Regions from separate parts of the Streptomyces sp. NPDC045470 genome, predicted to be linked through region 1. Evidence: riboswitches for the same ligand, from Rfam matches in the RefSeq annotation. Region 1 holds a riboswitch; each other region holds the start of a gene.

The links. A riboswitch is a leader RNA that binds a small molecule or an ion and turns the genes downstream of it on or off. The one in region 1 is predicted to bind cyclic di-AMP.
Positions count from the first base shown of each region.
Region 2: another riboswitch for cyclic di-AMP. It lies ahead of AB0A97_RS30410 (peptidoglycan DD-metalloendopeptidase family protein); the one in region 1 lies ahead of AB0A97_RS36460 (C40 family peptidase).
Region 3: another riboswitch for cyclic di-AMP. It lies ahead of AB0A97_RS16895 (transglycosylase family protein); the one in region 1 lies ahead of AB0A97_RS36460 (C40 family peptidase).

Region 1 covers NZ_JBEZAN010000023.1:37,609-45,278, forward strand. Annotated here, with positions in the region: gene AB0A97_RS36445 (hypothetical protein) at 1-168, opposite strand, end outside; gene AB0A97_RS36450 (ATP-dependent Clp protease proteolytic subunit) at 650-1,285, shown strand; gene AB0A97_RS36455 (hypothetical protein) at 1,293-1,598, shown strand; cyclic di-AMP (ydaO/yuaA leader) riboswitch at 2,070-2,234, shown strand; gene AB0A97_RS36460 (C40 family peptidase) at 2,238-2,711, shown strand; gene AB0A97_RS36465 (DUF6328 family protein) at 2,844-3,452, shown strand; gene AB0A97_RS36470 (hypothetical protein) at 3,630-4,232, shown strand; gene AB0A97_RS36475 (ATP-binding protein) at 4,260-4,688, opposite strand; gene AB0A97_RS36480 (helix-turn-helix transcriptional regulator) at 4,999-5,892, shown strand; gene AB0A97_RS36485 (DUF397 domain-containing protein) at 5,902-6,153, shown strand; gene AB0A97_RS36490 (8-amino-7-oxononanoate synthase) at 6,177-7,433, opposite strand; gene bioB (biotin synthase BioB) at 7,580-7,670, shown strand, end outside.
Region 2 covers NZ_JBEZAN010000014.1:127,794-135,463, forward strand. Annotated here, with positions in the region: gene AB0A97_RS30405 (pitrilysin family protein) at 1-852, shown strand, start outside; cyclic di-AMP (ydaO/yuaA leader) riboswitch at 1,207-1,361, shown strand; gene AB0A97_RS30410 (peptidoglycan DD-metalloendopeptidase family protein) at 1,375-2,172, shown strand; gene AB0A97_RS30415 (GntR family transcriptional regulator) at 2,402-3,094, shown strand; gene AB0A97_RS30420 (HPr family phosphocarrier protein) at 3,454-3,735, opposite strand; gene AB0A97_RS30425 (GNAT family N-acetyltransferase) at 4,120-7,122, shown strand; gene AB0A97_RS30430 (DUF5998 family protein) at 7,213-7,670, shown strand, end outside.
Region 3 covers NZ_JBEZAN010000004.1:567,362-575,031, reverse strand. Annotated here, with positions in the region: gene AB0A97_RS16910 (DUF501 domain-containing protein) at 1-326, opposite strand, end outside; gene AB0A97_RS16905 (septum formation initiator family protein) at 426-875, opposite strand; gene eno (phosphopyruvate hydratase) at 1,027-2,313, opposite strand; gene AB0A97_RS16895 (transglycosylase family protein) at 2,752-3,450, opposite strand; cyclic di-AMP (ydaO/yuaA leader) riboswitch at 3,452-3,664, opposite strand; gene AB0A97_RS16890 (transglycosylase family protein) at 3,875-4,888, opposite strand; gene AB0A97_RS16885 (cytochrome P450) at 5,112-6,377, opposite strand; gene AB0A97_RS16880 (DUF6479 family protein) at 6,495-6,893, opposite strand; gene AB0A97_RS16875 (LysR family transcriptional regulator) at 7,002-7,670, opposite strand, start outside.

The DNA of each region.
Region 1 (7,670 bases):
GCCGCCGACGACGGCGGAGGCGACCAGGACCGCCACGACGGCGGCGACGTAGACGAAGAACTCGGTGCTCTTGAACGCGGGCTTGGTCTCCGCGCTCGTGTGCCGCTCGGCGCCGGCCGCCCGGGAGCGGCCGGATTCCGGATATCCGGCGGATGAAGCGGTAGCCATCGCGTCCTCCTGGACTCGATTCGGCCCGAGGAGCTCGGGTCCGCCCGGCGGGTACCCGGGCGCTCCGGGGCGGAACGGCGCTTTCCGTACGGGCGGATTCCGCAAGGGCCCCTTTGGCCAGGGACCCGCGCGCCAGGTGTCGCCTCGTGCTGCCCGATGGGGCTGCGGCAGCGGACGCGTGGGGCGGCGGAGGAGGTCCGGCACACCGCACGCCGGGCCGATACCGGAGCGCCCGGGGAACTTCGGCCGGAACGCTGCACCGGCGGCGCGCCCCCGGGCGCGCCCCGGAGACGCGGCCTTACGTCCTGTCACCTTGCGGGTCCGCGGGGGTATCTGACGCCTCATGGGGTTTTCGCTCTCAGCGAGCGACCCGATCCGTACCCACCGAAGGCATTGCTTTCACCCGGCGGAACGTGCTCCCATCTAGCCCTACGTACGTCCTGTACATTTTTTACAGACGCTCAGGGAAGAGGAGCTCCCCATGAACGGCCCCCAGGCCCGATACGTCCTCCCGGAGTTCACCGAACGCACCTCCTACGGGGCCCGGACCATGGACCCGTACTCCAAGCTGCTCGGCGAGCGGATCGTCTTCCTGGGCACCCCGGTCGACGACGCCGCGGCCAACGACGTGATCGCCCAGCTCATGCACCTGGATCACGATGCGCCCGACCGGGACATCTCGCTCTACATCAACTCCCCCGGCGGCTCGTTCACCGCGATGTCCGCGATCTACGACACGATGCAGTTCGTCGGCTGCGACGTCGAGACGGTCTGCCTGGGCCAGGCCGCCTCCGTCGCCGCGGTCCTGCTGGCGGCCGGCGCGCCCGGCAAGCGCCTCGCCCTGCCGGGCGCCCGTGTCCTCGTCCACCAGCCCTCGTTCGACGAGCCGGTGCAGGGGCAGGCCGACGACCTCCGCATCCAGGCGGACGAACTGCTGCGCACCCGGGCGCTGCTGGAGGAACTGCTCGTACGGCACACCGGCCAGTCCCCCGAGCGGATCACCGAAGACCTCGAACGCGAGAAGGTCTTCAGCGCCGAGGCCGCCATGGAGTACGGCCTCATCGACGGGCTGACCCGCAGCCGCAAGCAGCACCCCGCGACACCGGGCGCGAGGTGAGCCCGGTATGTGGCCACCCGAACTGCCGCCGCTGCCCGCGCTGACGCGCGCCGAGGGCGAGGTCGTCGACAGTTACCTGGCGGTCCTGGACCTGCTGGGCCGCATCAACCCCGCCCGCGGCACGGACACGTACGGCAGCCTCCGTGCCGCACAGGCCCTGGTCGGCAAGACCACCGCACTGCGGGACGCGTTGGCGCTGATGCACGACCGGGGCGAGAGCGAACTGCACGCGGGAACCCTGGCGCAGGCCCTGCGCGTACTGGACGGCGAGCGCCGCGCGCGGCTGATCTCCGTACCTCCGCCGCGAAGTTGACGCGCCGTGCCCCCGCCCGGGCGGGGGCACGAGTGCTCTCCCCTCGCACCTCCGGCGCACCAGCACCCCCACCCGCCCCGCGCGACACGCGCCGGGCAAGGGTGACAGGGCGGCCAGGAGGTGCCGGAGCACCGCAAGGGCCCACCCGTTCGGCGACACGAAGCCCGATCGGGCTCGCCCGAACGGCGTAGCCACGGGGCCGCGTGCTGCGCCACACGGCTTGCGCGGCGTACGTACGTGTCGCCCGGAACGTGACGTTCCGGGGCTGGTACGCGGGTCCTCACCCGTCGCGGGCCTCCCACGGAACGACGCCCGTCCACCCGAATGGCGCAGGCGTGACCAACGTCACATACAGCCGTTTCTGCTCGGAATCCGGGCGTGAGGTGCGCAACGATCGCTTCGACGACAAGCCCCCGCCACAGCGGTGGGGCGGTCCGGGCGGACGCCCAATCCTGCCGCCGTACCGGATGTCTGGTCGATGCGCCTGGACCGGCAGGAGCGGAGGACCCGAGCACGACGGGACCGCCGGCCACCACGGCCGGACGGCCCCTTGGGGTGAAGTCGTCGACACGACCGGGCATCTTCGCCTGCCCGAACCCGACAGGCACTCCTTCGCAGGCGGCTGACGAAGGGTTGCGCATGACTGCGCGTACCACCGCTTCCCCTCTGCTGGCGCGGGCCGGAGTGATCTCCTTCATCGCCCTCGCCACGGTCGGCGGGACACTGGTCGTACCAGGAGCCACCGAGGACGCGGCCGCCGCGTCCACCTCGGCCTCGGCACTGCGGATCGCCGCTTCCAAGAAGGGGGCGCCCTACAAGTTCGGAGCCAGCGGTCCACACCGTTTCGACTGCTCAGGGCTGACGCTGTACTCGTTCAAGCGGGCCGGGAAGCGGCTGCCGCGCACCGCGGCGGCCCAGTACAACCGCACCCGGCACCTGTCGGCGTCCTCGCGCCGCGCCGGTGACCTGGTCTTCTTCCACTCCCGCCGGGGCATCTACCACGTGGGCATCTACGCGGGGAAGGGCAAGATCTGGCACGCGCCCAAGCCCGGCACCGTGGTGCGGCTGGAACGCATCTGGTCACGCAGCGTCTCGTACGGGCGGGTGCGCTGACCGCGCGCGAGGGGCCCCCGTGCGGCCACGAGCCCCGCACCGTCCGCGCGCGGGCGCGAACGCGGGCGCGAACTCGCGCACACGCGTGCGCCTTCGAGGAGTGATCAACGCGTCGGCGGATACCCGCACGCAATGGCCCCCCTCACCGACGACCACCGCGACGAACTGCCAGGCCACCCCGAACTGCCGGGAACGAGCGAAACGTCCGAGCCGCCCCGGCCGCGCGGTTCCGCCCGGTACACCGGGTACGCGGACCGCAACGAGACGCCTCTGGAACGCTACGACCGCAACTTCGGCGAACTGCTCCAGGAGCTGCGCGTCCTGCAGACCGGTGTGCAGATCCTGTTCGCCTTCCTGCTCACCCTGGCGTTCACCCCGCGATTTGTGTCCCTGGACACCACGCAACGCGGCTTCTACGTGGGCACGTTACTGCTGGCGGTACTGGCGACGCTGCTGCTCACCGCGCCCGCCGCGGTGCACCGGGTGCTGTTCCGGCGGCGCGCGAAGGGGCTGATCGTGGAGGTCTCCGCGCGGCTGACGGCAGCCGGGATGGCGGTCCTCGCACTGGCGCTGGCCGGTGCCGTGCTCCTCGTCGTCGACGTCGTACTGGGGCGCGGGGCGGGGGTGGTGGCGGGTTCGGTGACGCTGGTGACGTGCGGCGGCCTGTGGGCACTGCTGCCCCGCGTACTGGGTCACCGGAACGGGCACCTCAAGCCGCCGGATCGCGACGCGTCCTCCTGAACACCGGGAGGCCCGGGGGTGGCCTCCCGGTGCGGCGCTCCGGGGGCGGCGCCGTCGGGATCTTTTGTGACCTGGTCGTCCTTGCTTTGACGACGGAGAACCGATGGAGTCTCCTCAGCACGTGAGGAGACCCATGCACAGGCACCTGCCCCAGCACACGCACACCAGGACCGACTCGTGAACCTGCGCGGACTTCTGCGCCGCCGCTCCCCCGCCACCCCCTGCCCGGCCTGCGGCAGCACGGACGTGCTGTGGGAGGACGAGGGTGTCTACGGCGCCGGCGAACTGCTGTGGTGGTGCGCCGCCTGCCTGCATCAGTGGCACCCCGGCGACCTCGGCGCCGGGGCGGGCGGGGGTTCGGTGGCTACCCCTGGCCCGGCCGCCCCCATGGGCACGATCATCCCCGCGGGACCGCAGGCCCCCGCGACCGCAGGCCCGGCATCCCCCGCCAACGGCGCAGTATCGGTACCTCCCCCGACCCCCGCAGCACCGGCACCTCCCACGCCTCCCGCAGCATCCCTGCCCCCGGCCGTCCCGCCGCCGCCGCTCCAGCCGCCACCGAACGCCCCTGGCCCGGCCACCGTCGCCGAACGCGTGATGCACGCCGCGGGGCTGACCCCGCTGGGCCCCTGTCCCGGCGCCTACGAGCCGTGGCCGTGCCACTGTGCCCGCTGCGGCCGTACGACCAGCCCCACCTACCGGCAGGTGCGGGACGAGGGCGTGGGCTGCGCCTGCAGTACGGGCCGCCGCCGCAGACCGCGCTTCCTCACCAAGCCCTGACGAACCCGACGCCGACCGATTCCTTCTTCAGGGCAGGAACGGCTTCCACGGCAACGTGAGCCAAACGGTCTTCCCCCCGGCCGCGGTGGGTTCGACCGTCACCTGCCCACCGGACTCGGCGGCGAGGAAGCGGACGATCACCATGCCCCGGCCGTTGTCCTGCTGCACGGCGGCCGGCAGCCGTTTCGGCCAGCGCGGATGATCGTCGGTGACGCCGATCCACAGCCGCTCGTCGCGGTCCAGCCGGACGTCGACGGTGAAGGCCGGTGACTGCCCGAACGTGTGCTGCACGGCGTTGGTGGCGAGTTCGGAGACGATCAGCCGTACGGTGTCGGCCGGCTCCGTCCCGTCCGGCAGGCCCCATTCGGCCAGGACGTCCATGACGTACCTGCGGGCCTCCGCCACCGACACCGGTGCGCTGGGCAGAGTGAGTGAGGATTCCTGGTGGTCTGCCATCGCGACGCCGTCCCTTTCCCACCGAGGCTCGACTCCGGCCCGCCGCCGGAGGAAGCCGCCATCGCGTGCGGCCTCCCGGGCCCTTTCCGGTCCCTTCGGCTCCGGCCTCGGACTGCTGCTCTGCGCCAGCCTGCCACTCTTGCTGCGACGGTGACGCGTCATCCACCAAGAAGTGCATATATCTGTCGCCCGAAGCGGTGAACTCTGCTACGCGAGACCGTATTTGCGCGGCACACTGTCGGATCGGAACCGGCCATCTGGGAGCGGGCGCATCCGCGGCGCACCCGGGGAGAAGTACGGAGGGAGCGGTATGCGGTACGGGCCCGCGGTGCGCCGCCGCAAGCTGGGCGCGGAATTGCGGCGTCAGCGGACACTGGCCGGATTCACCAGCGGCGAGGCGGCGCGGCTGGTCGGCTGGCACCAGTCCAAGGTCAGCCGCATCGAGACCGGGCGCAGCGGTGCCCGGCCGGCCGACGTCGAACTGCTGCTGGACGCGTACGGCGTGCGGGACACCGAGCTGCGCGCGCTGCTGGCGGCGCTGTGCGGGAACGGCGGACAGGACGGCGACGGCGACAGCGGGCGGCACGGCTGGTGGCACACCTATCGCGACCTGCTGCCGCCGGAGTACCGGGACTTCATCAGTCTGGAGTACGGGGCGTCCCGGGCGCGCACGCTGGAGACGACGGTGGTGCCGGGCCTGCTGCAGACGCCGGATTATGCGCGGGCGGTGACCCGCGCCACGCTGTCGGACCTGCCGGCGCAGCAGGTCGAGGAGCTGGTGGAGGTGCGCGTCGCCCGCCAGGAGGTGCTGCGCGGTGAGCGGCCGCTGGAGTTGTGCGCGGTGCTGGACGAGGCGGTACTGCGCCGGGAGGTCGGCCCGCCCGGGGTGATGGCCGCGCAGCTCCGGCACATTCTGGACGTGGGGCAATTGCCGCATGTGCGACTCCAGGTACTGCCCTTCGCATCCGGTGTGCACATCGGCATCACCGGCCCTTTCGTTATCTTCTCATTTCCGCTCACTTCTGACTTAGATGTGGTTGTTCTCGACCATTTGACGAGTAGCCTCTACTTGGAGCAGAAAGCAGACCTCAGGGCGTACAGCGATGCGTTCGACATGCTGCGGGGGCGCGCCCTCTCGTGCGACAAGTCAGCGCAATTCATCGCCCGGATCGCCGAGACCTCATGGGCCGGCTCCGGCGTCTGAGGAGGCACCATGTCACTTCCACCCGGGCACGACCCGGTCCGCACCGTGCCGCGCGGCGCGCTATGGCGACGCAGCAGCCACAGCACCGCGATGAACAACTGCGTCGAAACGGCACGCGTCGGCTCCGGCCTGCTCGCCGTACGCGACTCCAAGAACACCGCGGGCCCGGCGCTGCTGTTCACCACGGCGGCCTGGAGGTCCTTCGTCGACGGACTGGCCGACAGCGGCTTCGCCAAGGTCGGACGAGCCGGACCCGAATGACCCGCCCCAGCCGGTGACCGACCCTAGCCGGTGGCCGGCGCCGTCCGTACGACGGTCCGGACCGCTTCCCTCGCCTGCCGGGGGGACAGGTCGGCGCGGGCGGTCAGGCGCAGCCGGGAGATGCCGTCGGGTACGGACGGCGGCCGGAAGCAGCCGACCACGAGGCCCGCGTCCCGGCAGTCGGCGGCCCACCGGACGGCCAGTTCCGGCGAGGGCGCCCGTACGGACACCACCGCGGCGTCCGGGCGGACGACCGTCAGCCCCGCGGCGCTGAGCCGCTGGTGCAGTTCCGCCGCCACCGCGCGGACCTGGGTGGCGCGTTCCGGCTCGCGCCGCAGCAGGCGCAGCGCCGTCCGGGCGCCGCCGGCCGCCGCCGGGGCGAGGCCGGTGTCGAAGATGAACGTCCGTGCGGTGTTGACCAGGTGCTCGATCACCCGGGCCGGGCCGAGGACCACACCTCCCTGGCTGCCGAGCGACTTCGACAGGGTGGCGGTGGCGACCACGTCCGGGTCCCCGGCCAGCCCGGCCGCGTGCACCGCGCCGCGCCCTCCGTCGCCGAGGACGCCCAGCCCGTGCGCGTCGTCGACGAGCAGGGCCGCGCCGTGCGCACGGCAGGCGTCGGCGAGGGACCGCAGGGGCGCGGCGTCACCGTCCACGGAGAAGACGGAGTCGGTGACGGCGAGCGCCGGGCCGGCGTGCCCGTCCAGGGACTTGCGTACCGCGTCCGGTTCGGAGTGCGGGACCACGACGGTCCTGGCCCTGGCGAGCCGGCAGCCGTCGATGAGCGACGCGTGGTTGCCCGCGTCCGAGACGATCAGGCCGCCCGGGCCGCCGAGCGCGGTGACGGCGGCGAGGTTGGCCGCGTAGCCGGAGGACAGCACCAGGGCGGCCTCGAAGCCGCAGAACTCGGCGAGTTCGGCCTCCAGCCGGGCGTGCAGCTCGGTGCTGCCGGACACCAGCCGGGAACCGGTGGCGCCGGCGCCCCAGCGGTGCGCGGCCTGCGCGGCACCGCGGGTGACCTCGGGGTGCCGGGCCAGGCCGAGGTAGTCGTTGCTCGCCAGGTCCAGCAGCGGCGACTCGACGGGCCGGGGCCGCAGCGTACGGACGAGTCCCGCCCGGCGGCGCTGTTCGCGGGCCGCATCGATCCAGCCGAAAGCGGCGGTGCGCGCGTCGGCGCCCGGCCCGGAGCCGCGCCCCGGTGCGGGTGTCCCGGCGGGCCCGTCGTGGGGCGGCGCCGGCACGTCGCGGAGCAGGGGCGGCGCGGGGTCGTCCTGATGCATCAGCTTCCTTGGTGTTTGTGGGCTGTCGATAGACGTTAGCGGTCGTTACACCGTCCTACGGTGTGGCCATGCACACACCCCGGATCGGCGCCCTTGTTGGGTTCCTCCATGGTCGCGGGCCGTGGGCGTACGCCAGGATCGTCGCCATGGATCTGCTGACAACGCTGGTGGACAAGGGGCTGCGGCGCGAAACGCCGACCCGCGAAGAGGCGCTCGCCGTGCTGGCGACGTCCGACG
Region 2 (7,670 bases), on a different contig from region 1:
CGGCCGCGCCAGGGCACCGAGGAGACCGTCACCCGGATCGACGCGGCGGCCGTGCGCGCCTTCTACGAGGCCCATGTACGCCCCGCCACGGCCACCGCCGTCGTCGTCGGCGACTTCACCGGCGTCGACCTGGACGCGGCCCTCACGGAGACCCTCGGCGCCTGGACGGGGTCGCCCGCCGAACCGGTGAAGGCCAGCCCGATCACCGCCGACGACACCGGCCGTGTCGTGATCGTCGACCGCCCCGGCGCCGTCCAGACCCAGCTGCTGATCGGCCGGATCGGCGCCGACCGGCACGACCGCGTCTGGCCCGCGCAGGTGCTCGGCACGTACTGCCTGGGCGGCACCCTCACCTCCCGCCTGGACCGGGTGCTGCGCGAGGAGAAGGGCTACACCTACGGGGTGCGTTCCTTCGGGCAGGTGCTGCGCTCCTCGGCCGACGGCGACGGCGCCGCGATGCTCGCCATCAGCGGCTCGGTGGACACCGCCTCCACCGGTCCGGCGCTGGACGACCTCTGGAAGGTGCTGCGCACCCTCGCGGTGGAGGGCCTGACGGACGCCGAGCGCGACGTGGCCGTACAGAACCTCGTCGGGGTCGCGCCGCTGAAGTACGAGACCGCGGCGGCCGTCGCAGGCACCCTCGCGGACCAGGTCGAGCAGCAGCTTCCGGACGACTACCAGGCCCGGCTGTACGAGCGGCTGGCGCGGACCGGCACGGTCGAGGCGACCGCCGCGGCCGTCAACGCCTTCCCGGTCGACCGGCTGGTGACGGTCCTGGTGGGTGACGCCGCCGAGATCGAGGAGCCCGTCAAGGCGCTCGGCATCGGAGAGGTGACGGTCGTCAAGGGCTGAGGAGCGTCACCGGCACGTCACGCCGCACGTCACTTCGGCACGTCACGCCGACGCGTCACACCGGCACGTCTTCGGCGCGGGGCGGACAGCCTCCGTCCGGTGGTGGCCGACGGCTGCCGGTGAGGGCCGGCGGTGGCTGACGGCCCGTGACCCGGGCGTGTGACGAACGGTCACATAGGGGATCCAGTGGTGCGCAGGCGCCACTGGATCTTCTTTATGTCCCAATTGTTGGGGGTGGTTGCAGGGTGCCCGTGTGGCGTACGGCACAAAATCGGGGTTCTGTTTGCCGATTGAAAGTTGCCGCGTTTAGCGTCGATCCGGCTGTCCGCAGGATCACCGCCGCAACCGCGGCACGGACAGTCATCGCCGAGTCCCCGTACGGCGCGAGCCAGGGGAGCCGGGGACCCATGTCCCCTGGGGTGAATCGGACGCCTTCCCGGAGGTGCCCGTAGGAGACCTTCCTGCTCCGAACCCGTCAGCTAACCCGGTAGGCGAGAGGGAAGGAAAGGACACAGCCAGCCCATGGCGTTCACCCGTGCCACCGGGAAGCACCGTGGTCCGAGCCGCAGCGCGCGGACGACCCGTAACCTCGCCGGCATAGCCACGCTCGCCGCGTCCGGCGTCATCGCCTCCGTCGCCTCCCCGGCCCTGGCGGTCGGCAACCCGGACGACGCGAGCAACCACGACACCGGCCTCCACCACGCCGTCGTCCTCGGTGACGAGCTCGCCGAGCAGATCGAGGCGCAGGCCGACGCGCAGCAGGAGGCCGCCGAGGCCGCCGCCGCGCAGGCCAAGGCCGAGGCCGAGGCGCGCAAGCAGGCCGAGGAGGCCAAGCGCCAGGCCGAGGCCGAGGCCAAGAAGGAGCGCGAGGCCAAGGAGCGCGCCGCCCGCGAGGCCGAGCGCAAGCGCCTGCTCATGTACGTCGCGCCCGTCGACGGTTCCTACGTCTCCACCAGCTACAAGGCGTCCAGCGGCCTGTGGTCCTCCGGCAGCCACACCGGCATCGACTTCCACGCCTCCTCCGGCACCACCGTCCACGCCGTCGGCTCGGGCACCGTTGTCGAGGCCGGCTGGGGCGGCGCGTACGGGAACAACGTCGTCATCAAGATGAACGACGGCACCTACACCCAGTACGGCCATCTGTCGTCGATCAACGTCTCGGTCGGCCAGACCGTCACCCCGGGCCAGCAGATCGCCCTGTCGGGAAACACCGGCAACACCACCGGCGCGCACCTGCACTTCGAGGCCCGCACCTCGGCGGAGTACGGCTCGGACATGGACCCGGTCGCCTACCTGCGCTCGCACGGCGTGAACGTCTGACGGACATCCGTCCCGCTCGTCACTCCCGTCGCACCCGTCCCCCGTATGATGCCCCGGCCCTCGTGGCCGGGGCATCTGCGTTTCCGCCTGCGCGGCACCTGGCCAAAAAATATCCATGAATGTGCCATGGCCGTCGGATATCCGGTTCCTGTCGCATAGAGTCACTCGAAAGTCGCCGTCCGGCGGCAATTCCGGAAGTTCCCAGCGGATTACGGTGGAGGCGCAGGCGATGCGAGGTCCCCTTTCCGCGCACGTGGTGTGCACGGCGATCCGCGGCGACATCGTATCCGGCGTTCTCCCGCCGGGCAGCCGCCTGATCGAGGAAATGCTGGCCGGTCGTTACGGGGTCTCCCGCGTTCCCGTGCGAGAGGCGTTGCGTACGTTGCAGTCGGAGGGCTTCGTCGTCATCCGGCACCACGCGGGTGCCTGCGTGGCCGAGCCGACCGAACGGGAAGCGGCCGACGCCCTGGACATCCGGGCGCTGCTGGAGCCGCTCGGCGCCGCCCGCGCCGCCACCCGCCGCACCGCGGCCCATCTCAAGGTGCTGCGCGGCGTCGTGCGGCTGGGCCGTGAGCGGACCCGGCACGGTCACCGCGCCGAGCTGCGCCAACTCGACGGCTGGTTCCACGAGACGCTCGCCCAGGCATCCGGCAGCACGGGCCTGGCGGCGCTGCTCACCCAGGTACGACGCAAGATCGACTGGATGTACGTGGTCGACCTCCCGGCCCGCGACGAGCGCTCCTGGGAGGAGCACGGGGCGGTGCTGGACGCGGTGAGCCGCGGGGACGCCGAGCGGGCCCGCGCCCTGATGGCGGCGCACATCGAGCGCTCGCGCCCGGCGTACCGGCTGCGTCCGGTGGTCCCCGGGCCGACGGTGAGGAGTTCGAAACAGCCCGTAAACACGGCGCGCGAACGGAATTAACGGGCGGGCCGTATACAAGCGGTAGGGGATTTCGCCGGAGGAATGGCGCGGGTTTCGATGCGGCGCTGCGGGCTGCGAAAAGCGCGGGAAAGCGGGAATCCCGTCAGGCGCGGGTTGATTGCCGCGAGGAGTGCGCAGGGGGAGCGGAAGAACCCCAGAGGGATCGGGATGGCGACGCGGAGGGGGATTGCTCGGCGTATCCCTTAGTGATGGCATGCCCTGGAGCGATGGCGCGCGAATTTTCCCGGTCGCCGCCTGCCGGTCGCGGCGTACGGCACCGCACGAAAAACGGCCCCGCCCCGGCGCCGGTGACCCGGCTACCGCGGCGGAGCCGCGAACACAGTGACCCGCGAAGCGGTTCAGACGGTCTCCGGGAGCTCCTCAAGGCCCTCGGCGACCAGCTTCGCGAGGCGGTCGAGCGCGGCGTCGGCGCCCTCGGCGTCGGAGGCCAGCACGATCTCCTCGCCACCCTGGGCGCCCAGGCCCAGCACGGCCAGCATGGAGGCCGCGTTGACCGGGTTGCCGTCGGCCTTCGCGATCGTCACGGGAACCCCGGCGGCGGTGGCCGCACGGACGAAGATCGAGGCGGGGCGGGCGTGCAGACCCTCGGCCCAACCGACATTGACGCGGCGCTCAGCCATGGTGTTGCCCTTCAAGTCGTAACGGTTGTCTAGACCAGTGTCTCATGTCGCCGGGAGTGCTCCGGCAGCCCGCGGCGGCGCCGTAGGCGGCGCTTTTCGCAGGCCGGAGGCACGCTACCGGCGGGTCGTCGGCGTACGCCCGTACCGTCCGCCATCCGGGACCACGCCGTCCGGGACCTCCGGGCCCACCGTCTGGACCTGCCCACCGTCTGGACCTGCCCACCGTCCGGACCCGCCCACCGTCCGGACCCGCCGACCGGGCCCACCGCCCGGACCCGCCCGGCCCCCTCCGTCCGGGACCGACCGCCCCGGCCCAGCCTGCCCCGGCCCGCACGGGCCCGCACACCGAGCCGGTTGTCGGTGGCGGGTCGTACGCTGTCCCCCATGCAGAGCCCGTCGGACAGCGTCTACCCGGCCCACTGGGAAGCCGATGTCGTGCTGCGCGACGGCGGCACCGCGCGCATCCGTCCCATCGCCCCCGACGACGCGCAGCGCCTGGTCTCGTTCTACGAACAGGTCTCGGACGAGTCGAAGTACTACCGCTTCTTCGCGCCCTACCCGCGCCTGTCCGACCGCGACGTGCACCGCTTCACCCACCACGACTACGTCGACCGGGTGGGCCTGGCCGCCACCGTGGGCGGCGAGTTCATCGCCACGGTCCGCTACGACCGCATCGACGACCGTGGCCGCCCCGCCAAGGAACCGGGCGCCGACCAGGCCGAGGTCGCCTTCCTGGTGCAGGACGCCCACCAGGGCCGCGGGGTGGCCTCCGCCCTCCTGGAGCACATCGCCGCAGTCGCCCGGGAGCGCGGCATCCGTCGGTTCGCGGCCGAGGTGCTGCCCGCCAACACCAAAATGATCAAGGTCTTCACGGACGCCGGGTACACCCAGCAGCGCACCTTCGAAGACGGCGTGGTGCGCCTGGAGTTCGACCTGGAGCCCACCGAGCAGTCCATGGCCGTCATGCGCGGCCGCGAGCAGCGCGCCGAGGCCCGTTCCGTGCAGCGCCTGCTGGCGCCCGGCTCGGTCGCCGTCATCGGCACCGGCCGCGCCCCCGGCGGCGTCGGCCGCTCCGTCCTGCGCAATCTCCTCGACTCCGGCTATCCGGGCCGGGTGTACGCGGTCAACCACGCCTTCCCCGAGGGCGGCGCCCTCCTCGACCCCGAAGGGGTGCCGGGTCACCGCTCGGTGCCCGAGATCCCCGAGCCCGTGGATCTCGCGGTGCTCGCCGTCCCCGCCGCCCAGGTCCCCGACGTGGTCCGCGACTGCGGCGAGCACGGCGTACGCGGCCTGGTGATCCTCTCCTCCGGGTACGCCGAGTCCGGCCCCGAGGGGCGCGAGCGGCAGCGCGCCCTGCTGCGCCAGGCCCGCTCGTACGGCATGCGGCTGATCGGGCCGAACGCCTTCGGCCTGGTCAACACCGCGCCGGACGTCCGGCTGAACGCCTCGCTCGCCCCCCAGATGCCCGGCGCCGGGCGCATCGGCCTGTTCACACAGTCCGGTGCGATCGGCATCGCCCTGCTCAGCGGCCTGCACCGGCGCGGCCCCGGCGACGGCTCGATCGCCGGTATCTCCACCTTCCTGTCGGCCGGCAACCGCGCCGACCTCTCCGGCAACGACCTGCTCCAGTACTGGTACGACGACCCCGCCACCGACGTCGCGATCCTCTACCTGGAGTCCATCGGCGACCCGCGCAAATTCATGCGACTCGCCCGCCGTACGGCCGCCGTCAAGCCCGTCGTCGTCGCCAAGGGCGCCCGCCACACCGGCACCGCGCCGCTCGGCCACACCGTCCCCACGGTCCGCATCCCCGACAGCACGGTCTCCGCCCTGATGCGCCAGGCCGGCGTGATCCGGGTCGACACGGTCACCGAGCTGATCGACGCCGGGCTGCTGCTCGCCTCCCAGCCGCTGCCGGACGGCCCGCGCGTCGCCATTCTGGGCAACAGCGAGTCCCTGGCCCTGCTGACGTACGACGCCTGCCTCACCGAAGGACTGCGCCCGCTGCGTCCGCACGTCCTCGCCGCCGCGGCCACCCCCGAGGACTTCCGTACGGCGCTGTCCGCCGCCCTGGCCAACGGGCTCTGCGACGCCGTCGTCGTCACGGCCATTCCCTGGGTGGGGGAGGAGGGCGTGGCCTCCCCGGGCGAGGGCGCGGACCTCGCCGCGGCGCTGCGCGAAGCGGCCTCGTCCGCCGCGCCCGCCAAGCCGGTCACCGTCGTACACCTGGCCATGGACGCCCTCGCCGACGCGCTGGCGGCCCCGCCGCCGTCCGGCGACGCCCTGACGCCGTCCCGGAACGTCCCGCAGCCCTCCCACGACGCCTCGCCGTCTCCCGGCGGCGCCTCGACCCGCCCGCACGCCCCCGCGCCCCCCGAGGACGCCACCGAAGCCCCACTGGCCCCCGCCACGGCCCCCACCGGCACTCCGGACGGCAGCACGCCCACCGGCACCGCCCCCTCCGGCACCCCGGACGGCAGCGCGTCCCCCAGCCCTCCGACTGCTCCCCTCATCCCCGCCTTCCCCGCCGCCGAGCGCGCCGTCCGGTCGCTCGCCCAGGCGGTGCGCTACGCGAAATGGCGCCGGGACGCCGCCGACCCGGGCCGGGTGCCCGAGTACGAGGACATCGAGGAGGCCGCCGCCGGCGCCGACATCGACCGGCTGCTCGACGAACTGTCCCGGCACGCCGACATCACCCGCTCCGTCCCCCTGCCGGCCGAGGACGCCCACGCCCTGCTGGCCCGGTACGGCATCCCCGTGCGCCCGGCCCATCCGGCCCCCGACCCGGACACCGCCGTACGGGCCGCCGCCCGCCTGGGCTACCCGGTCGCCCTGAAGACCACCGCACCGCACCTGCGGCACCGCCCCGACCTCGGCGGCGTCCGCCTCGACCTGACCGGCGAGGCGGAGCTGCGCCGCGCCTACGCCGAGCTGACCGACTTCCTCGGCAAGCCCGAGGAGCTGCGCCCGGTCGTCCAGCCGATGGTGCCGCGCGGCGTCGACACGGTCGTCCGCGCCGCCATCGACCCGGCCGCCGGCGCCGTCCTGTCCTTCGGCCTGGCCGGCGCCCCTTCCCAACTGCTCGGCGACACGGCGCACCGCCTCATCCCCGCGACCGACCGCGACGTCGCCGAACAGATACGGTCCATCCGCACGGCTCCGCTGCTGTTCGGCTGGCGCGGCAGCCAGCCCGTGGACACCGCCGCCCTGGAGGACCTGCTGCTGCGGGTCTCCCGGCTGGTCGACGACCACCCCGAGGTCGTCGGCGTCGACCTGGAGCCGGTCGTCGTCGCCGCGCACGGCCTGGCCGTGCTGGACGCCACGGTCCGCCTGGCCCGCCCGCCGGCCACCACCGACCTGGGCCCGCGCCGGATGCCCGCCTACTGAGCGCCGGTACGGAAACCCCTGCCGGGGGTCCCGGGCCCGGACGCGGCCTCTCGGACCCGCCCCGGCCGGTACGCCCCGTAAGATGGCCGCATGGCTAAGACCGGTACGACGACCCAAGGGCTGCGCGCGGCGATCGAGCGCAGCGGCTATTACCCGGCCCTGGTGGCCGAGGCGGTGCAGGCCGCGGTCGGCGGCGAGCCGGTGGTGTCGTACTTGGTCCACCAGGAGACGACCTTCGACGCCAACGAGGTCCGCCGCCATGTGACGGTCCTGGTTCTGACGGGCACCCGCTTCATCGTCAGCCACACCGACGAGCAGTCCGCCGACGACACCTCCCCGTCGCCGTACGCGACGACCTCGACCGAGTCCGTGAAGCTGGGCCGGATCTCCTCCGTCGTCCTCAGCCGGGTGGTCGCCAACCCCGAGTCGTACACTCCGGGCCGGCTGCCCCGCGAGGTCGTCCTGACCATCGGCTGGGGTGCGGTCGCCCGCCTGGACCTGGAGCCTGCCACCTGCGGCGACCCCAACTGCGAAGCCGATCACGGCTA
Region 3 (7,670 bases), on a different contig from region 1:
CGGCGGCGGATGTAGTCCTCGTGGGCGGCCCGGTACCGGTCGGCCAGCTCCGGGTCCGTGGCCAGCCGCTCGGTCATCTCCTTCATCACGCCGTTGGCCTCCAGCGTGCCGATCGCGGAGGCCGCGCGCGGGCAGGTGAGGTAGTAGAGCGTGGGGAAGGGGGTGCCGTCCTCCAGGCGCGGGGCCGTCTCGACGACGTCCGGCTGGCCGCAGGGGCAGCGGTGCGCGATGGCGCGCAGGCCGCGCGGCGGGCGGCCGAGCTGTTCCTTGAAGGCCGCGATGTCCGCGTCGGTGGGCTCGGTGCGCTCGGTCTGCGGCGGGGGCATGAGGTGTTCAGACACGGACGTGGGTGCTTTCGGTCGTGGCGGTGGTGGAGGACGGCGGCGCCGTACGGCGGGCCGGGCCGGGCGCGCGCACGGGACAGGCTACTTGTCGGCGGCGTCCAGGCCGTTCCAGATGTTGTCGTACCAGGGATCTTCGGTGGCGGCCCGGCCGGTGCGCCGCTTTCCCGTGCCGGACCCGTCCTGGACGATGAAGCCGGTCTCGCCGGGCCGGACGTAGTGCAGGTGCAGCCGCGCCTGCTGCCGTACGTACTCCGGGTCCTGCCAGCGGGCCTTCTCGTCGCGCAGCTCGTCGGCGCGCAACTGGGCCTCGGCGGCCTGGCGGCGCTGGTCGGCGATCTCGGCGCGCTGCGAGATGTACTGCCGGGTGGGGTACGCGAGGGCGACGACCAGGGAGCACAGCACCAGCGCGAGCAGCGCCGCACGGCCGGTCAGGCGGCCCCGGCGGGGCCGGCCGGCGCTCTGGACGCGGGCGGCGGCCTGCTCGCCGAGCGCCTTGAGCCGGGTCGCGGTGGAGAACCGTTCCGCGGACACGTCGCCTCCCCTGGATCACCGGGCCCGGGACGGCCCGGCCCGCAGCACGTACGTCCCCGGCAACGGTACGGGACCGCTGCCGGGGACGTACGTATTCACGGCTTCCGGGGCCGTTCGCGGCCCGCGGGGCTTCAGCCCCCGCTCGTGCCGGTCAGTCCGCGACGCGGAACCGCGGGAAGGCGGAGCGGCCGGCGTAGACCGCCGCGTCGTCGAGGATCTCCTCGATGCGCAGGAGCTGGTTGTACTTGGCGACGCGCTCGGAGCGGGCCGGGGCGCCGGTCTTGATCTGGCCGCAGTTGGTGGCGACGGCCAGGTCGGCGATGGTGACGTCCTCGGTCTCGCCGGAGCGGTGCGACATCATGCACTTGAAGCCGTTGCGCTGGGCCAGCTCGACGGCGTCCAGGGTCTCGGTCAGCGAACCGATCTGGTTGACCTTGACCAGCAGGGCGTTGGCCGAGTTCTCCTCGATGCCGCGGGCCAGGCGCTCCGGGTTGGTGACGAACAGGTCGTCGCCGACCAGCTGCACCTTGGAGCCCAGGCGCTCGGTGATGACGTTCCAGCCGGCCCAGTCGTCCTCGAACAGCGGGTCCTCGATGGAGACCAGCGGGTAGGCGGCGACGAGCTCCTCGTAGTACGAGGTCATCTGCTCGGCGGTGCGCTGCTCGCCCTCGAACTCGTAGACGCCGTCCTTGTAGAACTCGGAGGCGGCGACGTCGAGCGCCAGCGCGATGTCCTGGCCGGGGGTGTAGCCGGCTTCCTTGATCGCTTCGAGGATCAGGTCCAGGGCCTCGCGGTTGGAGCCCAGGTTCGGGGCGAAGCCGCCCTCGTCGCCCAGGCCGGTGGCCAGGCCCTTGCCCTTCAGGACCTTCTTGAGGGTGTGGTAGACCTCGGTGCCCCAGCGCAGCGCCTCGGAGAAGGACTCCGCGCCGATCGGGGCGATCATGAATTCCTGGATGTCCACGTTGGAGTCGGCGTGCGAGCCGCCGTTCAGGATGTTCATCATCGGGACCGGCAGCACGTGGGCGTTCGGGCCGCCGAGGTAGCGGAACAGCGGCAGGTCGCTGGCCTCGGAGGCGGCGTGCGCGACGGCCAGGGAGACGCCGAGGATGGCGTTGGCGCCGAGCGAGCCCTTGTTGTCGGTGGCGTCCAGGTCGAACATGGCCTGGTCGATCAGGCGCTGCTCGGTGGCGTCGTAGCCGACGAGCTCCGGGCCGATCTGCTCGATGACCGCGAGGACGGCCTTCTCCACGCCCTTGCCCTGGTAGCGGGCCGGGTCACCGTCGCGCAGCTCGATGGCCTCGAAGGCGCCGGTCGAGGCGCCGGACGGGACGGCGGCACGGCCGGTGCTGCCGTCGTCGAGGCCGACCTCGACCTCGACCGTGGGGTTGCCTCGCGAGTCGAGGATCTCGCGAGCTACGACGACGTCGATGGACGGCACGTTGTCTCCTTCATGGGTGTCTGGAGTTCTGCAGCACGAGCCTAACGGCCTCCGGGGGTTCCGCTCGCCGCCAGCCCGGCCCTCGGGCCGAATACACCCACAAAGGCCCTGTTCACGGGACGTATGGGTGCAATGTTCGCTGAAGGGAGAAGTCGGCGGACGGGGGCGGGGCGGGTCCGGCGGAGCGGCCGGGACGGTGGCCTCCAGGGCCCTGGGCGGGTCCTGGACGGGCCCGGCCGGGGCTCGTGGCCCGGGGGGCCGGGGAACGGGAGAAGCCCCGCCGCGGCGCCTGCGGGGGACAGGCGCCGTGACGGGGCAGTCTCACGGGAAGAGCGGATTCCCGGGGTGAGCGGCTTCCGGGGAGCCGGGCCGCCCGTACGTACCGCCGTACGTACGGAGTGCCACGGTCACCCGGGATCTCTCAGGACCGGAGCCGGCTCAGACGGCCAGCTTCTGGCCCGGGAAGATCAGGTTGGGGTTGCCGCCGATGACGGACTTGTTGTTCGCGTAGACCGACTTCCAGTTCTTGCCGTGGGAAGCGGCGATCTTGGCGAGGGTGTCACCGGACTTCACGGTGTAGTTGCCCTCGGGGTTCGACTTCGGCGTGGACTTCTGGGCCGGGGCCGGGGTCTTGCGGGCCAGCTCCTCGCCCTGCTTGCGGGCCTCGGAGCGCGAGGTGTTCTGCGGGGCGGAGTAGGAGCGCTTCGACTTGTACGACTTGTGCGAGCTGCTGCCCTGCGACGAGCCGCCGTCGGCCTTGGCGTTCGCGTTGCCCTGGCCGAGGTGGCCGCCGGCGCAGGTCCAGGCACCCGGGCCCTGGATGGCGAGCAGGCGCTCGGCCGCGGCGATCTGCTGGCTCTTGCTGGCCTGGTCGGCGCGCGGGGCGTACTGGGTACCGCCGGCGGCGGCCCAGCTGGAGTTCGAGAACTGCAGGCCACCGTAGTAGCCGTTACCGGTGTTGATCGACCAGTTGCCACCGGACTCGCACTGGGCGACGGCGTCCCAGTTGTTGCCCGCGGCGGAGGCAGAGGTGGCGCCCATCAGCGGGACGGCCACAGCGGCACCGGCGACGCCCGCCAGCGTGGCGACGCGGACGGCCTTGGAGGGACGACGGTGCTTGCCCTTGGTGTTCAGCATGGTTGTTCCTCACCGACGCCTGCGAGGTGAGCTGTCGGGTTCGGGCCATGTGAGTTGCCCGGCCGTGTGTGCTTCACACATGGCTTCACCCCTAGCCGGTTGGACCCGCTTCCGCGGGCGGGGCCGGCGCTTACCTTGGGTCCCCCGCTCCTGCCTTCGGCGCTCTCGCGTCGAGTGACCTCCGACCACCGGCAGGATTCGGCGTGCGATCGAAGGGCCCGCTTTGGCGAGCGATGAAGACGGTAAACAGGAACACCCCGCGGGTTCAAACCCCTACATCTGAGGCCAGTTGACCCCCAGACATCACAGGATCATCACATTTCCGCAGGTCGCCGCAGGTTTGGAAACAACGGACGGGACGGTCACCGCGGTCCCGAACGAGATCCATGTCTCACTTTCACCAAAGCGGGCAAATACCTGCGAACTATCCCTGCTGGTCTCCGAGCTCAAGGCGCTGACCAGGGTGGATAAGGTCCGGATCGCCCCCGATGACGCCTTTGTTGGCCGCGTAGAGCGCCGGCCAGCCCCCGGTGACCCCGCGGTCCGCCGCGATGACTGACAGGTTGTCACCGGGCCGCACGGTGTAGTCGCCCGGCGCGCCCGGGTCCGTACGGTGCGCGTCGCCGCCCCGCGAGGGGTGCCCCCCGCCGGACCGGCCCGCGTCGCCGGAGCCCGTGCCCCCGCCGGCACCCGTGTCCGCGCCCGTACCCGCACCCGTGCCGGGCTGCTCGGCGGGCCGGCCGCGGTGCTTGCCCTGCGACGGGGGCGCGGTGGGGCTCGTGGAGGCGCCGTCGTCCGGGGTGGCCGGGCCGGTGGGCCGCGACGGGTCCTGCGTACGGCCCGTGCCGGACGGATCCGGCGTACGGGACGGGTCCGGGGTGCCGGCCGGACCGGTGGGCGACGGCTTCGGCTCCGGGGTGCGCGTACCGCCGGATCCCGGCGTCCCGGACGGCTTGGACGGCTTGGACGGCTCGGACGAGGGCGGCGGGGTGGACGGGGACGGCGAGGAGGGCTCCGGGGACGGCGTCGCCGTACCGCCCGGGTCGACGTCCGGCCCGCTGCCCCCCTGCTTGAGCCCCGCGTTCACCGCGCAGCTCGGCCAGGTGTCGGGGCCGCGCGCGGCGAGGATCGACTCGGCGACGGCTATCTGCTGCGACCGGCTGGCCAGGTCGGGGCGCGAGGCGTACGACGGGCCGCCGTAGCGGTCCCACATCTCCTGGGTGAGCTGGAGCCCGCCGTAGAACCCGTTGCCGGCGTTGGCGCTCCACACCCCGCTGCTCTCGCACTGCGCGACGCGGTCCCAGGTGGCCGCGTCGGCGGCGTTGGCGCTGCTCGCGGCGAGCAGGGGCATGGCGAGGGCGCCGCCGGCGACTCCCGCCGTGACGAAGATGGCCGGAGCCTGGCGGGGGCGTCGGTGACGGCCGTTCCCGGAGCGCATGCGGTTGCCTTTCGAGCGGCGGTTGAGTTGTCGTCGAGAGGCCGGCACCGTCGGCTGCGTGGCCCGTGCGCTGCCGCGCCGCCCGCCCCGGCCTTTCAAACGGTTGAAAGTAGCGGGACGGCCCGTCCGTCACAAGCCGGTGTAGCGGAGATCACGCGCAGGTCACGGCCTGACGGGATGTCATGTACAGCGGGTGCGCGGAACCGCGTGTACGGGTACCGCGTCATCTCTGTACGGGGGTGAACTCCACCGGCAGGGCCCGCAGCCCGCGCATGATCAGTCCGCCGCGCCAGCGCAGTTCGTCCGGGTCGGCGCCGAGCCGGAGGTCCGGCAGCCGGTTCAGCAGGGTGGCTATCGCGGTCTGCCCTTCGAGGCGGGCCAGCGGCGCGCCCAGGCAGTAGTGGATGCCGTGGCCGTATCCGAGGTGCTGGTTGTCGCGGCGGGACAGGTCCAGGACGTCCGGCCCCGGGAAACGCCCGGGGTCGCGGTCGGCGGCGGCCAGGACGACCAGGACCGGGTCGCCCTCGGCGATCCGCTGCCCGCCGAGGGTGAGGTCCCGGGTGGCGAAGCGCCAGGTGGCCAGCTCGACCGGGCCGTCGTAGCGCAGCAGCTCCTCGACGCCGGTGGCGAGCAGCTCCTCGTCGCCCTCGGCGGCGGCCTTCTGGAGCAACTGCCGCTGCTCGGGGTGGCGCAGCAACTGGTACACGCCGTTGCCGATGAGGTTGACGGTGGTCTCGAAGCCGGCGAACAGGAGGATGAAGGCCATCGCGGCGGCCTCGTTCTCGGTCAGGTGCTCGCCGTGGTCGGAGGCGCGGATCAGGCCGGAGATCAGGTCGTCGGCGCCTTCGTCGCCCAGCGACTCGCGCTTGCGGTGGATCAGCTCGGCGAGGTAGCCGCGCATCTTCTTCACCGACCGGGCGACGCCGCCGCGCGGCCCGCCGCCGTGCCGGATCATCATCCCGGCCCAGTCGCGGAAGTCGTCCTGGTCCTCGCGCGGGACGCCGAGCAGGTCGCAGATGGCGTAGATGGGCAGCGGGAAGGCGAACTCGTGGATGAGGTCGGCCTCGCCGCGCTCCGCGAAGGAGTCGATGAACGCGTCGGTCAGTTCCTGTACGCGCGGCGCGAACCGGGCGATGCGGCGCGGGGTGAACGCCTTGGAGACCAGCCGGCGCAGCCGGGTGTGGTCCGGCGGGTCGATGTTGAGCAGATGGGTCATCAGGTTCGCGCCGCGTTCGCCGGGGATGCCGACCTTGCCCTTGCCGTGCGCGGCCTCGCTGTGGTGCACCGGGTTCTTCGACAGCCGGGTGTCGGCGAGCGCCTGCCGCGCGTCCGTGTACCGGGTCACCAGCCAGGCCTCGACGCCGCTGGGCAGCCGTGTCCGGTGTACGGGCGCGTGCTCGCGCAGCCAGGCGTACGCCGGGTACGGGTCGGAGGCGAACTCCCAGGTGAACAGTTCCGGGCAGGCGGGGGCGGCCGCGGGGCCGGTCACGGGGCAGGCGGGCCCGGCCCCGGAGGGGTCGGCGGGCCGCTCGCCGGCGGGGAGACCGGCAGCGGGGTCGGCGGGAGATTCGGCGGGGAGAGGGGTCTGCGGGCGCACCCCTCGACGTTAACCCCCGCCGAAGGACCCGCTGTGCCCGTCCTGCCAGCGCTTGCGCTCCCGGTCCTGGTCGTCGCCGTGCCGGGTGGGGGCGTTGCCGTAGTCCGGCAGTTCGTGCGGGGTCAGCCGGTGGTCGCCGTCGCGCGGCACCTCGTTCGGGTCGCGCAGCTCGCTCTCGTACCCGGTCGGGTTCTTGGGCGGTGTCGGCTGGGTCTCCGGCTCGGGCGGGTCGGGCTCACGGTCCCGGCGGCGCCTGCCGTAGACCACGGCGAGGATCAGCCCCGCGACGATGACGATCCCGGCGATCAGCGGACCGGTGCCGACGACCATGTCCCGCGTGAAGTCCACGGCCTGCTGGACGGAGGTCACGTCCTGGGCCGGTGTGGTCGAAGCGATCGTTGCTGCCATTGGACCCGGGTACCCGGGTGGGCGGGGACGATGCGCGGGCGGCCACGGCGCCCGCCCCGGAGGCCGCCACCCGTGCGAACGCCCTGGTCACCGGCTCGGGGTACGGGCTCATGTCCCCCGTACGGCCGATCCCGGGTCCGGCCGGCGTACGACGGGGTCCGGGTCCGGCCCGCGTACGGCAGGGCCCGGGTCCGGCTCGGAAGGGTCCACGCCCAGCGCGTCGAGGAAGGCCGCGGCCGCCGGGGAGGGCCCGCGGGCGCTCCAGACGACGCGTTCGACCCGGGCGGGCGCGTCGGGGACGCGCACCACGCTCAGCCCGGTCAGTTCCGCGGCGAACGCCAGCGGCACCATGCCGATGCCGAGCCCGGCGCGGACCAGCTTGGCCAGGAACTCCACGGTGGTCACCTCGAAGGCCACCTCGGTCGTCAGGCCCGCCGCGCGGAACGCCTCGTCCCGCTGGCGGCGCGCCGCCGACCCGGCCGTGAAGTCCACGAAGGTCTCCTCGGCCAGCCGCCGCAGGTCCGTCCACTCCCGGCCCGCCAGCGGGTGGTCCGGCGGTACGACGGCGACCAGCTCGCCGTGGGCCAGGGCCCGCTCCCGTACGCCCGGACTGCGGGCGCCGGGCACCAGGCCGACGAAGGCGACGTCCAGCGAGCCCTGCCGGACCTGGTCGATGAGCTGCTCGCTCATCTCCGTGCGCAGGCTGATGCGCACCTGCGGGTAGCGGGCGCGGTAGGCGCCCAGCTCGCGGGCCAGGTCGACGGCCGCGACGGTGGA